DNA from 2 places in the Psychrobacillus sp. FSL K6-2843 genome. Region 1 is predicted to be linked to the other one. Evidence: a T-box and tRNA genes for the amino acid it is inferred to sense, from the RefSeq annotation. Region 1 holds a T-box; the other holds one or more tRNA genes.
The links. The T-box of region 1 lies ahead of trpS (tryptophan--tRNA ligase). A T-box ahead of a tRNA ligase gene usually reads a tRNA of that ligase, here a tRNA-Trp.

Region 1 (7,397 bases):
CCCATTATGTAGCAATGAATGCTAATACGAAGGGAGGCAGTTAATATGTGGAAAACGATTGTTCGCCGAGTATTGATAATGATTCCACAACTAATTGCTTTAAGTTTATTAATTTTCATTATGGCGAAATTTATGCCAGGGGATCCTTTCACTGGAATGATTAGTCCTGAAACTGACCCTAACAGATTAGACGAGTTGAGAGAACTAGCAGGTTTAAATGACCCCTGGTATGAGCAATATGCCCGATGGATGGTTAATGCAGTCCAAGGAGATTTTGGCAAAAGTTATACTTACAAGGTTCAAGTTTCAGCTCTAATAGGTGAGAGAGCAATGAATACCTTTTGGTTATCTTTATTGAGCGTAGTGCTACTTTACCTTTTGGCAATACCGCTAGGAGTTTTAGCAGGACGTTTTCAAGACACTTTCTTAGATAAAACGATTGTCTTATATAGTTTTATTACTTATGCAATTCCTACATTTGTATTGTCTCTATTATTTTTGTTCTTTTTTGGTTATAAATTACATTGGTTTCCAACCATAGGAAGCGTGGATATTAAATATGATGCTGGAACATTTGGGTATCTATGGAGCAAAATCTATCATATGATGCTCCCTGCTCTCACTTATGCCATATTGGCAACTACTACTGTTATTCAGTTTTTACGTTCGGAAATTATTGATTCTAAATCGATGGATTATGTTAGAACCGCAAGAAGTAAAGGAATACCAATAAGAAAAGTGTACTCTAGGCATATTTTTAGAAACTCTTTATTACCAATTGCTGCATTTTTAGGATTCACGATTACGGGACTACTAGGAGGCTCTATCTTTATAGAGACTATTTTTGGATATCCAGGAATGGGACAGTTGTTTATTTCATCTATACTATCTCGTGATTATAGTGTAATTACTGCACTTGTTATGTTATATGGCTTCTTAACATTATTAGGTAGTCTACTGTCCGATATTATCATGAGTATTGTTGACCCAAGAATTAGGATAGAGTAGGAGATTACATGTTAAGGAGAGGTGAATAATATGGGAAAACAATTGAACGTAAAAAAAGAGGCAACCTTGAATGCTCCACCTACCGGATTTCAAGTTATATTAAGGGAATTTAAAAAAGATAAACTTGCAATGTTTTCTCTTATATCATTAGTCATCATTATAGTTGGTGTATTCATATGGGCATATACGATTGATAAGGAAGCTATTATGAGAGTAAGTTTAAGAGATAAATATGCACCACCAGGTGATAAGTTCTTTTTAGGGGCAGATCAAGGTGGGAAAGATATTTTGGGACAACTGATCATAGGAGCAAAAAACTCCATAGGAATTGCAATAGCTATTACATTGATAACGGGATTTGTAGGGATAGTAGTCGGCTTGGTTTGTGGATACTTTGGAGGATGGATAGATAATATCTTTATGAGAATTATAGATTTCTTTATCACTATACCATCTTTAATGTTAATAATTGTGTTTGTAACAATTGTACCAAAATATACAATGACAACGTTTGTAATAATAATGAGTATTTTCATGTGGACCTCCACAGCAAGACTCGTGAGGAGCAAGGCACTAACAGAAAGTAGAAGGGATTATGTAAATGCTTCGAAGACAATGGGTACGCCTGGAATTATCATAATATTCAAAGAAATTATGCCTAATATCAGTTCTATATTAATAGTTGAGTTGACTCTTAACTTTGCAGGTAACGTAGGAATCGAGACTGGGCTGAGTTATCTTGGGTTTGGTTTACCTCCAGCAACTCCTAGTTTGGGTACACTGGTTGCTTACGCAAATAACCCGCTCGTTTTACAGGAGAAATGGTGGGTATGGCTTCCAGCATCACTTTTCATCTTATTAATGATGTTAGGAATAAACTACGTTGGGCAAGCATTACGACGTTCGGCAGATGCAAGACAACGTCTGGGATAACACCATCAGATAACTAATAATTGGTATTAGACGTAACATGTTTAATATAGAAAAAAGAGACTAAAAAGGAGGAATATGAATGACTAAGAAGCTTTGGACATTATTAGTAGTATTGATAGCTTTTATGTTGGTCCTTGGAGCGTGTAATAATAAGGAAGAAACAACTCCAGCTCCAGCTGAAACTTCCGATTCTGGGAAAAAAGATGATGGAGAGAAGGATGAGAAAGAGGAAGCGGAGAAAGAGACAGCCACTGAAGAAAATGATTCTCCATTCCCAATCTCTATGGAAACAGAAGGAAACGCAATTTCTGGAGGTACCTTAAAAGTTGCGTTAGTTAAGGATAGCCCATTCCAAGGGGTATTCGCTTATTCGCTTTATGAAGATGCCTATGATGCAGAAATTTTACAATATGCATCTAATTCTATCTTTGAAATAGATGGAGACTTCTTGATTAGTGATAAAGGAATTGCTAGCCTAGAAGTAGATCAAGAAAACAAAAAAGCAACTATTAAAATCCGTGAGGGTATAAAATGGTCTGACGGAGAACCTCTTAAAGTGGAAGATTTAATTCAACCATATTTAATTATTGGTCATCCAGATTATACTGGTGTACGTTATGATGCAGATTTTCAAAATATAGTTGGCGCAATTGAGTATCATGATGGTAAAGCAGATACTATTTCCGGGTTAAAGAAAATTGATGAAACAACTTTAGAAATTTCACTAATTCAAGTCTCACCGGCAATATTTAGTGGAGGAGATGGACTGTGGACTTATGCAGAGCCAAGCCATATTGTTAAAGATTTACCAGTGGCTACTCTAATTGAATCTGATCCAGTTCGAAAAAATCCAGTCACACTTGGTGCGTTCGTGATAGAAAAAATTGTCCCTGGTGAATCAGTACAATTAGTAGCAAATGAAAATCACTGGAGAGGTAAACCAAAATTAGACGGCGTATTAGTAAAAGTAGTACCACCAACTTCTATTTCAGTTGCTATGCAATCTGGAGAGTATGATATCGCTTCAAATTTCAGTGCAGCAAAAATTGAAGAAATTAAAAACTTTGATAATCTTGAAATTTTAGGACGACAAGAATTGTATTACCAATACCTAGCGTTTAAAGTAGGTAAATGGGATTCTACAAAAGGGGAAGTAGTAACAGACATCGAAAACGCTAAAATGGGAGATCAAAAATTACGTCAAGCAATGGGATATGCTTTAGATGTAGAACAAGTTGCTGAAGTATATTATAATAACCTCCGTGAACGTGCGAACTCTATGTTACCCCCAGTATTTAAATCATTCTATGATAAATCTTTACAAGGTTACACTTATGATCCAGATAAAGCGAATGCATTATTAGATGAAGCTGGTTATAAAGATGTTAACAATGATGGTCTTCGCGAAGATCCAGAAGGTAAACCATTTGAAATTAAGTATGCTACAGCTGCTGGTGATGATATAGCGGAAGATATCACTCAATTCTTCTTGCAAAATTGGAAAGATGTTGGCTTAAATGTTAAGTTAACTACTGGACGCACAATTGAATTTAATGCATTCTATGACATGGTAGAAGCAGATGATCCTGAAATTGACATGTATACGGCAGCATTTGGAACAGGATCTGACCCATCACCATCGGGCTTATATTCAAAGAAAGCAAAGTTTAACTATAGTCGTTACACATCTGACTTCTTAGAGGATACATTAGCTAACATAAACTCACCAAAAGCTTTTGACTCAGCATATCGCGCTGAGCAATTTAGAGCATTCCAAGAGCATATGGAAGAAATGGCAGTTGTAATTCCACTAACTTACAGATTTGAGATCATTCCAGTTAACAAACGACTTAAAAACTATAATATTGATTACTCAGAAGGCACTTACTTACATGAACTTGAACTAACTGCTGAAGAGCCAATTAAATCTGCTAAATAATATTGATAAAAAAACCGCTCCTAGACGAAAGTTTAGGAGCGGTTTTTCATATGTTTTAAGAAGGATGTGATACTAATGAGACTACTAATATTCTTAATAAGCTATGGAATAGCAATTATCAGCTGCTCCCACCTAGTGTTATATTTAAACTTTCTATCTTTAGGCTATTCTTGGAGTTCTGTTTTACTATATATGCTTAACTCTAAGGACTTTATCATCTTTTGTATATCAATATTGGGATTAACGATTAGCGTCTTCTACCGAGACCCATTGCGGCTTCCATCTTAGCAAGTGTATCATTTGCCAATTGGTTAGCCTTTTCTGCTCCGCGATCTAGAATGGAATCTAATTCTGATGAATTTAGTAATTCCTCATATCTTTGTTGAATAGGAGCAAAATGATTAATAATTGCTTCAGCAACAGATGCTTTAAAATCTCCGTAGCCTTTTCCTTCGTAGTTTGCAACGAGCGTAGGAATCGGTGTACCTGTTAAAGCTGATTCTATTGTTAATAAATTTGAAACTCCTGGTTTGTTTTCAGGGTCAAAGGCTACGATACCTTCTGAATCGGTGACAGAGCTTTTAATTTTCTTTTCTATTTGCTTTGGTGTATCTAAAATACGAATGGTTGCTTTTTGGTTGGGATCCGACTTGCTCATTTTCTTCATTGGATCTTGAAGTGATTTGATACGAGCGCCGTATTTAGGTAGCTGAATTTCGGGTATAGTTAAAACATTCCCATATCTTTTATTAAATCGTTCAGCCAAATCCCGAGTTAGTTCAATATGCTGCTTCTGGTCATCCCCAACAGGCACAATATTTGTTTGGTAAAGAAGAATGTCAGCCGCCATTAGCGGTGGGTAAGTTAATAGCCCAGCAGTAACTCCGTCTTTGCCATCCGATTTATCTTTAAATTGAGTCATTCTTTCTAATTCCCCAATATGAGAAATACATTGCATCATCCATCCTGCTTTTGCGTGAGCGGGAACTTCTGATTGTACAAACAGAATAGATTTTTCTGGATCAATTCCTACAGCTAGATATAAGGCGGCTAGGGAACGAATATGTTTTTGTAGCTCCTGTGGATCCTGTGCAACTGTAATCGCATGCTGGTCCACGATACAAAAAATACATTCATTCTCATTTTGTAAATCTATAAACTGTCTAAATGCACCAATATAATTCCCTAATGTAATTGTACCGGTTGGTTGTACGCCTGAAAAAAGTGTTTTCATTCAATTTTCCTCCTTAGAATATAAAAAAACATCATGCATCCCTATAAAAGGGACGAATGATGTAATATCCGTGGTACCACCCAGCTTGCTAAAAAAATAGCCACTCTTCTTCATAACGTGAAGGAAACGGTATAAGCTACTTAAGTTTCACTCATACTGCTCAGAAGCCCATTCCATTTAAGGTATGATCTGCTCGCAGCAACCGCAGACTCTCTAAACATACGATATAAATGTACTTTTCTTCCTCAAAGCTCTTATATATAGTTTTGATTATTATATATAGAAGAAACTCAAAAATCAAGGGATAAAATTATCCATAATAGAAAAATAATGCAATACAAGTACAAGCTAAAATAGATAACCCTAACGCGAGAATTGGCTTAGGGGAGAAGGAGAAAACTTCGGAAGGAAGTCGCATATTTTCTATTTCATCTCTTAAGTGCTTTCGCGTAAAAAATTTTCTGGAGCTAGATACATATAAATCAAAAAATCCGCCTGAAACAACATATGTTACTAATCCTAAAAATGTTATACCTCCTCCTATATAGAAGGAAATATTAGCGTATGTTTCCAAATCGATATGTTTATATATTAAAAGTATTAGCAAAAAGATTATAATCTGTGCACTTAAAAAATATATTATCTTCTTTTTCATATTTCACCTCTATCAAAAATATTATAGAAGATTTGTTTAAAATAATCAAAACTAATAAAAAACAAAGAAAATAATTAACAAAATAGTTACTAAATTTTCACAATCGTTAGGACAATGTAATGATTTTGTTACAAGACTGTAAAAATATTTATAAAAAGCTATGTACAACTCTCTTATAAAATGTATAATAATAAATGTAATGAATTTTTCTGAATATTAGGGAGGTTATTTTTTTGAAGAATAGCAAATTAGTATGGCTATTAAGCCTACTGTTAGTTGTAGGGCTATTCCTAGCTGCATGTGGCGGCGAAAAGGAAGCAGAACCAGCTGACAAACCAGACTCAACAGACAAACCAGAAACAGAAGCTCCAGAAGAAGCAAAAATTGATGAAGAGCAAGTACTAAACTTAATCGCGGGTGCTGAAATTCCAACTCTTGACTCTGCTTTAGTAACTGACTCAGTAGGTTTCGATCTACTAGGCAACATAAATGAAGGTCTTTATCGTTTGAACCAAGAAAACGTAGCTATACCTGCTATTGCTGAAGGTGAGCCAACTATTTCTGAAGATGGATTAGTTTATACGTTCAAATTACGTGATGCTAATTGGTCTGATGGTTCTCCAGTAACTGCAAATGACTTTGAATTTGCTTGGAAACGCGCTATGAACCCAGATACTGCATCTGAATACGGTCCATACATGATGGAAGGCGTTATCAAAAATGCAACTCAAATTGTTGCAGGTGAAGTTGAGTATACTGAATTAGGTGTTAAAGCTCTTGATGAGAAAACATTAGAAGTTACTCTTGAAAAACCAGTTCCTTACTTCTTGTCATTAATGTCATTTGGAACATTCTTACCACAAAAAGAAGAATTCGTTACAACTCAAGGTGCAAATTACTCTAAAAACTCTGAAGCACTTTTATACAACGGTCCATTCGCATTACAAGATTGGGATGGAACAGGGTTAAACTGGAAACTAGTTAAAAACGAACAATATTGGGATAAAGACACTGTTAAACTTACTGAAATTAACTACGATGTAGTAAAAGAGACAGCTACTGCTGTTAACCTTTACAGTAATGGTGAAAAAGACCGTGCTGGTCTATCTGGTGAATACGCAATGCAATATGCTAATGATCCAGAACTAGTGACTGAAATGGATGCATCTGTATTCTACTTCAAGTACAATCAACAACGTAATGGAGAGCCAACTCCACTTGCTAACGTAAATATTCGTGAAGCAGTTTCAAAAGCAATCAATAAGCAAGATTTAGTTGATGTAGTTTTAGCTAATGGTTCTGTTCCAGCTCACTACTTAGTACCAAAAGGATTTACTTTTGATGCTGATGCTAATGACTTCCGCGATGTAAATGGAGATATGTCTGTTTTTAACGTAGAAGAAGCGAAAGCAGCTTGGGATAAAGGATTAAAAGAATTAGGCGTTACTGAGCTTACTCTAGAAATTCTTGGTGGAGACACTGATATTTCTAAAAAAATGGATGAGTATTTCAAAAACCAATTAGAAACAAACCTACCAGGTTTAACTGTTACTCTTAAAGAAGTACCATTTGCTGTGCGCTTAGATCTTGACACAAATCAAGACTATGACATTCAAGTTGCAGGTTGG
Region 2 (7,397 bases), 2.0 Mb from region 1:
GAGAATCCCATCCACCGTATGACTAAGGTTTCCTGAGGAAGGCTCGTCCGCTCAGGGTTAGTCGGGACCTAAGTCGAGGCCGATAGGCGTAGACGATGGACAACAGGTTGATATTCCTGTACCACCACCCCACCGTTTGAGTGATGGGGGGACGCAGTAGGATAGGGTAAGCGTGCTGTTGGTTATGCACGTCCAAGCAGTGAGGTGTGAGTGTAGGCAAATCCGCACTCTGTAACATTGAGCTGTGATGGCGAGGACTTAGTCCGAAGTTCCTGATTTCACACTGCCAAGAAAAGCCTCTAACGAGGTGGGAGGTGCCCGTACCGCAAACCGACACAGGTAGTCGAGGAGAGAATCCTAAGGTGAGCGAGAGAACTCTCGTTAAGGAACTCGGCAAAATGACCCCGTAACTTCGGGAGAAGGGGTGCTCTTTTGGGTGTATAGCCTAGAAGAGCCGCAGTGAATAGGCCCAGGCGACTGTTTAGCAAAAACACAGGTCTCTGCAAAACCGTAAGGTGAAGTATAGGGGCTGACGCCTGCCCGGTGCTGGAAGGTTAAGAGGAGTGCTTAGCGCAAGCGAAGGTGCGAATTGAAGCCCCAGTAAACGGCGGCCGTAACTATAACGGTCCTAAGGTAGCGAAATTCCTTGTCGGGTAAGTTCCGACCCGCACGAAAGGCGTAACGATCTGGGCACTGTCTCAACGAGAGACTCGGTGAAATTATAGTACCTGTGAAGATGCAGGTTACCCGCGACAGGACGGAAAGACCCCGTGGAGCTTTACTGTAGCTTGATATTGAATTTTGGTGCAACTTGTACAGGATAGGTAGGAGCCTTAGAGCCCGGAGCGCCAGCTTCGGAGGAGGCGTCGGTGGGATACTACCCTGGTTGTATTGAAATTCTAACCCATACCCGTAACCCGGGTAGGAGACAGTGTCAGGCGGGCAGTTTGACTGGGGCGGTCGCCTCCTAAAGTGTAACGGAGGCGCCCAAAGGTTCCCTCAGAATGGTTGGAAATCATTCGAAGAGTGTAAAGGCAGAAGGGAGCTTGACTGCGAGACCTACAAGTCGAGCAGGGTCGAAAGACGGGCTTAGTGATCCGGTGGTTCCGCATGGAAGGGCCATCGCTCAACGGATAAAAGCTACCCCGGGGATAACAGGCTTATCTCCCCCAAGAGTCCACATCGACGGGGAGGTTTGGCACCTCGATGTCGGCTCATCGCATCCTGGGGCTGTAGTCGGTCCCAAGGGTTGGGCTGTTCGCCCATTAAAGCGGTACGCGAGCTGGGTTCAGAACGTCGTGAGACAGTTCGGTCCCTATCCGTCGTGGGCGTAGGAAATTTGAGAGGAGCTGTCCTTAGTACGAGAGGACCGGGATGGACACACCGCTGGTGTACCAGTTGTTCTGCCAAGGGCATCGCTGGGTAGCTATGTGTGGACGGGATAAGTGCTGAAAGCATCTAAGCACGAAGCCCCCCTCAAGATGAGATTTCCCATTACGCAAGTAAGTAAGATCCCTCAAAGACGATGAGGTAGATAGGTTCGGGGTGGAAGCGTGGCGACACGTGCAGCTGACGAATACTAATCGATCGAGGACTTAACCAAATTGTTTGTTTCTAAGATGTCAGTTTATTCAGTTTTGAAAGAATAAATTTTTATTAAAATAACACTTGTAATAATCTACAGACTTGTTATAATAGAAAATGTCTTTCAGTAATTATTCAAGTCTAGTGATGATGGCGAAGAGGTCACACCCGTTCCCATACCGAACACGGAAGTTAAGCTCTTCAGCGCCGATGGTAGTTGGGGGTCTCCCCCTGCAAGAGTAGGACGTCGCTAGGCGATATCATTCCGAAGTAGCTCAGTGGTAGAGCAATCGGCTGTTAACCGATCGGTCGTAGGTTCGAGTCCTACCTTCGGAGCCATTTCTAGGAGAGCTGTCCGAGTGGCCGAAGGAGCACGATTGGAAATCGTGTAGACGGGTAACACTGTCTCAAGGGTTCAAATCCCTTGCTCTCCGCCAGATAGATTTCTTCTTTACATAATATAATGGCCCCTTGGTCAAGCGGTTAAGACACCGCCCTTTCACGGCGGTAACACGGGTTCGAATCCCGTAGGGGTCACCATTTAAATTAAAACCAGCATTATGGAGGATTAGCTCAGCTGGGAGAGCATCTGCCTTACAAGCAGAGGGTCGGCGGTTCGAGCCCGTCATCCTCCACCATTATAAATTTTCAACATATATTATTGTCGCGGGGTGGAGCAAATCGTTTCACGAAGAAAGCGATTAACGTCGACGCAAGCGTAGCGTGGAAGACGTAAAATTCACTAATTGCGTAGTTGATTTAAATTTCAACACTTTCTTATTGTCGCGGGGTGGAGCAGTTCGGTAGCTCGTCGGGCTCATAACCCGAAGGTCACAGGTTCAAATCCTGTCCCCGCAACCAAATGGTCCCGTGGTGTAGCGGTTAACATGCCTGCCTGTCACGCAGGAGATCGCCGGTTCGATCCCGGTCGGGACCGCCATTTATCTTTAAAATACATATGTGGCTCAGTAGCTCAGTCGGTAGAGCAAAGGACTGAAAATCCTTGTGTCGGCGGTTCGATTCCGTCCTGAGCCACCATTATGCCGGAATAGCTCAATTGGTAGAGCAACTGACTTGTAATCAGTAGGTTGGGGGTTCAAGTCCTCTTTCCGGCACCACTCACCAGTGGAGGGGTAGCGAAGTGGCTAAACGCGGCGGACTGTAAATCCGCTCCTTAGGGTTCGGCGGTTCGAATCCGTCCCCCTCCACCAGTTTTTAATAGGGGCATAGTTTAACGGTAGAATAGAGGTCTCCAAAACCTTTGATGTGGGTTCGATTCCTACTGCCCCTGCCAAATAATAAGTTAACTTTGAATAATGGCGGTTGTGGCGAAGTGGTTAACGCACCGGATTGTGATTCCGGCATTCGTGGGTTCAATTCCCATCAGTCGCCCCATATTCCTTTTAGTTAGCTCTTTTTTTTATTCTGTGGCGGTCGTGGCGAAGTGGTTAACGCACCGGATTGTGATTCCGGCATTCGTGGGTTCAATTCCCATCGGTCGCCCCATTGGGGTATAGCCAAGCGGTAAGGCAACGGATTTTGATTCCGTCATGCCCTGGTTCGAATCCAGGTACCCCAGTTTTTTGCGGAAGTAGTTCAGTGGTAGAACACCACCTTGCCAAGGTGGGGGTCGCGAGTTCGAACCTCGTCTTCCGCTCCAAATTAAGGCGGCATAGCCAAGTGGTAAGGCACAGGTCTGCAACACCTTTATCACCGGTTCAAATCCGGTTGCCGCCTCCAATTTTTAAAAAGTATTTACTGCCTTCATTATGCCGGTGTGGCGGAATTGGCAGACGCGCGGGACTCAAAATCCCGTATCTTCGGATGTGTCGGTTCGACCCCGACCACCGGTATCTATTATGAAATATCACATCCAATTTGATATTTTGACTAAAGCTTATGAATGCTGTTACCGCAGCTTTTGTAAGCTTTTTTTATATTCTCATTCATGATTATTTTTTAATAGTTTCCATTGATTTTAATTTTTTTACTTATGTTTTACACAGACGTCATAAGCTTTCTCATCTTCTATCCTCAGTTCTTTTATTTCATTAGAATAATCCCTTGAGAGTCATTTCAATGTCTTTATGTCCTATACGATCACTTACTTACTAAATTAATACTTTATTATACATATGTACACTAGCATGCAAATGTCTTAATCCATGAATTGAGAATATATCTCTATTCCGTTTCCTATATTAATTAATTTGTATATATTTTATATTCGATTGACAAGATAGTCATATCGACATTAATTATATTCATTATCGAGGAATTCATACAACTAAAACTGAATGAACTAGAGAGACGATAGGAGAGGGATAGATGCATGTTTTCCACGATACTAATGGGATTGACGATTTTATTTATGGTAACAAACTTATACTATTTCTTTTCAGGTCGTAAGTATAAGAAAAGTTATTTTCAGTCAACTTTATTCCAAAAACTATTTTTTACTATGCTTGGCATTACCTTTGGATTTGCTGTTCTTTATTATTTATTGTCCATGGAAGGGGATGTAGTAAGAGTTAGCACTGAAGAGGGGAAAGATGGAGGAGAGAATTTTTTGGATTATCTCTATTTCAGTGGAGTCACCATATTATCAGTAGGTTATGGGGACTTGGTACCTGTCGGAAAGGCGCGATTCTTTGCACTTATACAAGCAGCCATCGGTCTTTTGTTGCCAACCGCATTTTTTATCAGAGCTTTGGGTGAAAAGGAAGATAGCCCGGGGAAAGCACAAAAAACGAAAAAGAAGGTGAGCAAAGCAATGGCGGTGATGGAGAAAAAGATAGTTGAAGCAGATGAACAATTTTGATTCTTATAAAGATAAATCAACCGGTGAAGGTGTTTTCTTTTTATGTTTGATATATATAAATGGATGTCGATGAATATTCTTACATACTTTCTGACTAAACATGAGTTTTTAACAATAAACAAGCATGTATTCATTTGTAAATCACCATACTAAAGCTACGAATGGAAGATAGGTGACTACAGTGAAGAAAACAATACTCATCATATTAGCTTTATTGCTTGTTATATGCGGAGGCCTTGTATTGAGTATTTCTATGTCTCCGACAAAAAAGCTTAATGAAGTAAAGATAGCAGCCTCCAAAAAGCCGGTGGTTCTTATTGTTGTCGATTCATTAATGACTGAGCCGCTACAAGAGGCACTGAAAGAGGGGAAGGCACCTGCTTTCTCATTTTTAACAAAGAACGGTGATTTTTATCCAGAGTTTATTAGCTCTTATCCAACTATGTCAGTTACGATTGATAGCACCTTGTTGACGGGAACATATGCAGACCGACATAAACTACCAGGATTGATATGGTTTAAAAAGGATGAGAATCGTATGATTAGCTATGGGAGTGGTATAAGGGAAATGTGGGATAACGGGATAAAGCATGTGGCAGCGGATAGTGTTATTCACCTGAATGAATCGCATCTAAGTAAAGATGTTTTTACGATTCACGAAGAACTTGCGAACGCCAAAATGCAATCTGCTTCCATCAATGGTCTCTTATATAGGGGAAGCATTCCCCAAAAATTAAATGTCCCTAAGCTTCTTTCTTTTGCAGATTTATTGCCAAAAGAACTAGAGGTGAATGGTCCAATGATTTTGTCGCTCGGTGCCTTATCTCAATATAATCCAGAGAACGACAAATATAAATACAGCTGGAAACGAATGGGTGTTAATAATGATTTTACCGTAAATGAGATGACGTACTTAATTGAACAAAAGAAGCTTCCTCCGTTTACGCTCGCTTATCTTCCGGATGCTGATGCTTCCATACACAAAAACGGTCCTACTGATAGTACAGCGATTGAAAAGGCTGATCAAGCGATCCAGGAAATGTTCGGTAGTTTTAGATCTTGGGAAGAGGCCATTCAAGAGGTAACCTGGATTGTCCTTGGTGATAGTGGACAATCATCAGTCAAGGAAAAGAAGGAAATGGGTTTAATCGATTTAAATGACTTGTTGAAGGGTTACACATTCTGGGAACGTGGAAAAGAAAATGTGCAGTTGGCAATCGCAATCAATGAACGAATGGCCTATATTTATTTGCAGGATGAACAGATTCCTTTTACTGAGGTAGTAGATATTCTCAAAAAGGATGAGCGAATTGGTTTTATTGCATGGAGTGATCAGCAAACGAATCATGTCGTGAGCGCAAGTGATAAAGAATTCACCTTTTCACCAAACGGACCTTATATTGATGAATATAAGCAGTCGTGGCAGTTGGATGGGGATATGTCTATTTTAGATATAAAACCGGATGAGCATGGAACTATACTCTATCACACGTATCCTGATGCGTTAGCAAGGCTACACGGAGCGCTTCACTCGCAAGAAGGCAAAGTTATTATAGTAGATGCAAAGCCATCTTACGAATTTATTGAAAAACATAGTCACGATCATGCAGGTGGAGGAGCGCATGGGTCACTCCACCGGGTAGATTCTGTTGTTCCCTTGGTGATTGTTGGTGAGACAGAAAGACCCCCTTCTAATCGTCTTGTGGATGTAAAGGAATGGGTTATAGAATTGTTGGGTGGCTCTTAAGTATGGAGCCACTTTTTTTCTGATGCTTCTTTTAAATACAAATTCTTCAGTAGTAGTCATTCAACCTTAATATGAGTATAAATATGAAATAACATAATTAGGAAGTTTTATTTTTCTAAAATAGGGAATAACATATCTAGACGCGATAAACATGAAAGTGAGGAATTTAAAATGATTAAAACATACAATTTTATTATTGAAGGAAAAATTATCGAGGTACATGCAACTTCAAAAATAGAAGCTGAAAGCAAGGCAAACCATATATATGAAGAACTAAAAACAGAGCAATTTCAACAGCAACAATAAAGAACTCTCAACTAAGCGTTGAGAGCTTTTTATATTATTTCATTTCTTCTCTTAAGCTATCGAATAATTTGTCTATTAGATTCTTAGGGATTTCTAAGCAAGAATCTCCGATACTAAGTTCAAAAGTACAGCTATCCCCATCTTGCTTGCTTAGATAGCTTGTAATCCCTATATGGTTAGCTAACTGTACTTTCGCCAAGATAGATGCTATTTCTTCTTGGTTACGCTTAAAATGCACATGAAACATATTTGAAACTGGTACCTCTGGAATTGTATAAATATCCTTACAGTCATTAAATAGCTTTGCGAGCTCCATTGCACTGTTATAATATTGTTCCATATTATTTGCTCGTTTATCAAAATAATAGTCAGCTGATAGAATATAAGGATATAAGCTTATGAGCGTTCCACCATAACGTTTTCTCCAGACTTTAGATTTCTCTATGAAATCCTTATCACCGGCTAGTACTGCTCCTGCAATCCCGCCAATTCCTTTATAAAAGGACATATAGACACTGTCAAAAAGGTCGCAAACTTCCGCAGCAGTTTTTTTGTAAAAAGGCAGCACTTCTAGAAGACGTGCACCGTCCAAATGAAGCATAATAGACTTTTCACGACAATAAGCGGAAATCTGTTTTAATGTTTCAAAACTAGGAAGTTGGCCTCCGATTTCTCTTTGGGGAAGTTCCAATAACAGACAGGCAATGTCCTCTTCAAGATTTACCACATCCTCTAACTCTATGACTCTATCTTTGTCAGCTATTAAAATAGTCTTGATATGGTGTATTTCCTTTAATCCATCCATTTCATGAATTTCTAAATGGGATAAGGGATGATATGCAACCTTATTCAATTTTTTCTCATCGCACCATATGCGTAAAGCGATTTGTTGGGCCATTGTACCGCTAGGGAAAAATGCAGCTGTGCTTTTGCCTAGTA

Region 2: it encodes a tRNA-Trp, which carries the amino acid that the T-box ahead of trpS (tryptophan--tRNA ligase) is inferred to sense. The anticodon was not compared.

Annotation. Positions count from the first base shown of each region.
Region 1 covers NZ_CP152021.1:1,161,143-1,168,539, forward strand. Annotated here, with positions in the region: gene MKY94_RS05655 (ATP-binding cassette domain-containing protein) at 1-44, shown strand, start outside; gene opp4B (oligopeptide ABC transporter permease) at 46-1,008, shown strand; gene MKY94_RS05665 (ABC transporter permease) at 1,039-1,941, shown strand; gene MKY94_RS05670 (oligopeptide ABC transporter substrate-binding protein) at 2,021-3,880, shown strand; gene trpS (tryptophan--tRNA ligase) at 4,128-5,114, opposite strand; T-box leader at 5,160-5,372, opposite strand; gene MKY94_RS05680 (DUF3899 domain-containing protein) at 5,425-5,769, opposite strand; gene MKY94_RS05685 (peptide ABC transporter substrate-binding protein) at 6,003-7,397, shown strand, end outside.
Region 2 covers NZ_CP152021.1:3,203,262-3,210,658, reverse strand. Annotated here, with positions in the region: rRNA gene MKY94_RS16335 (23S ribosomal RNA) at 1-1,603, shown strand, start outside; rRNA gene rrf (5S ribosomal RNA) at 1,725-1,840, shown strand; tRNA gene MKY94_RS16325 (tRNA-Asn) at 1,849-1,923, shown strand; tRNA gene MKY94_RS16320 (tRNA-Ser) at 1,930-2,021, shown strand; tRNA gene MKY94_RS16315 (tRNA-Glu) at 2,050-2,124, shown strand; tRNA gene MKY94_RS16310 (tRNA-Val) at 2,147-2,222, shown strand; tRNA gene MKY94_RS16305 (tRNA-Met) at 2,369-2,445, shown strand; tRNA gene MKY94_RS16300 (tRNA-Asp) at 2,449-2,524, shown strand; tRNA gene MKY94_RS16295 (tRNA-Phe) at 2,547-2,622, shown strand; tRNA gene MKY94_RS16290 (tRNA-Thr) at 2,627-2,702, shown strand; tRNA gene MKY94_RS16285 (tRNA-Tyr) at 2,712-2,795, shown strand; tRNA gene MKY94_RS16280 (tRNA-Trp) at 2,805-2,878, shown strand; tRNA gene MKY94_RS16275 (tRNA-His) at 2,904-2,979, shown strand; tRNA gene MKY94_RS16270 (tRNA-His) at 3,015-3,090, shown strand; tRNA gene MKY94_RS16265 (tRNA-Gln) at 3,092-3,163, shown strand; tRNA gene MKY94_RS16260 (tRNA-Gly) at 3,170-3,244, shown strand; tRNA gene MKY94_RS16255 (tRNA-Cys) at 3,251-3,324, shown strand; tRNA gene MKY94_RS16250 (tRNA-Leu) at 3,356-3,437, shown strand; gene MKY94_RS16245 (potassium channel family protein) at 3,941-4,405, shown strand; gene MKY94_RS16240 (alkaline phosphatase family protein) at 4,587-6,152, shown strand; gene MKY94_RS16235 (hypothetical protein) at 6,324-6,458, shown strand; gene MKY94_RS16230 (aminotransferase class I/II-fold pyridoxal phosphate-dependent enzyme) at 6,493-7,397, opposite strand, start outside.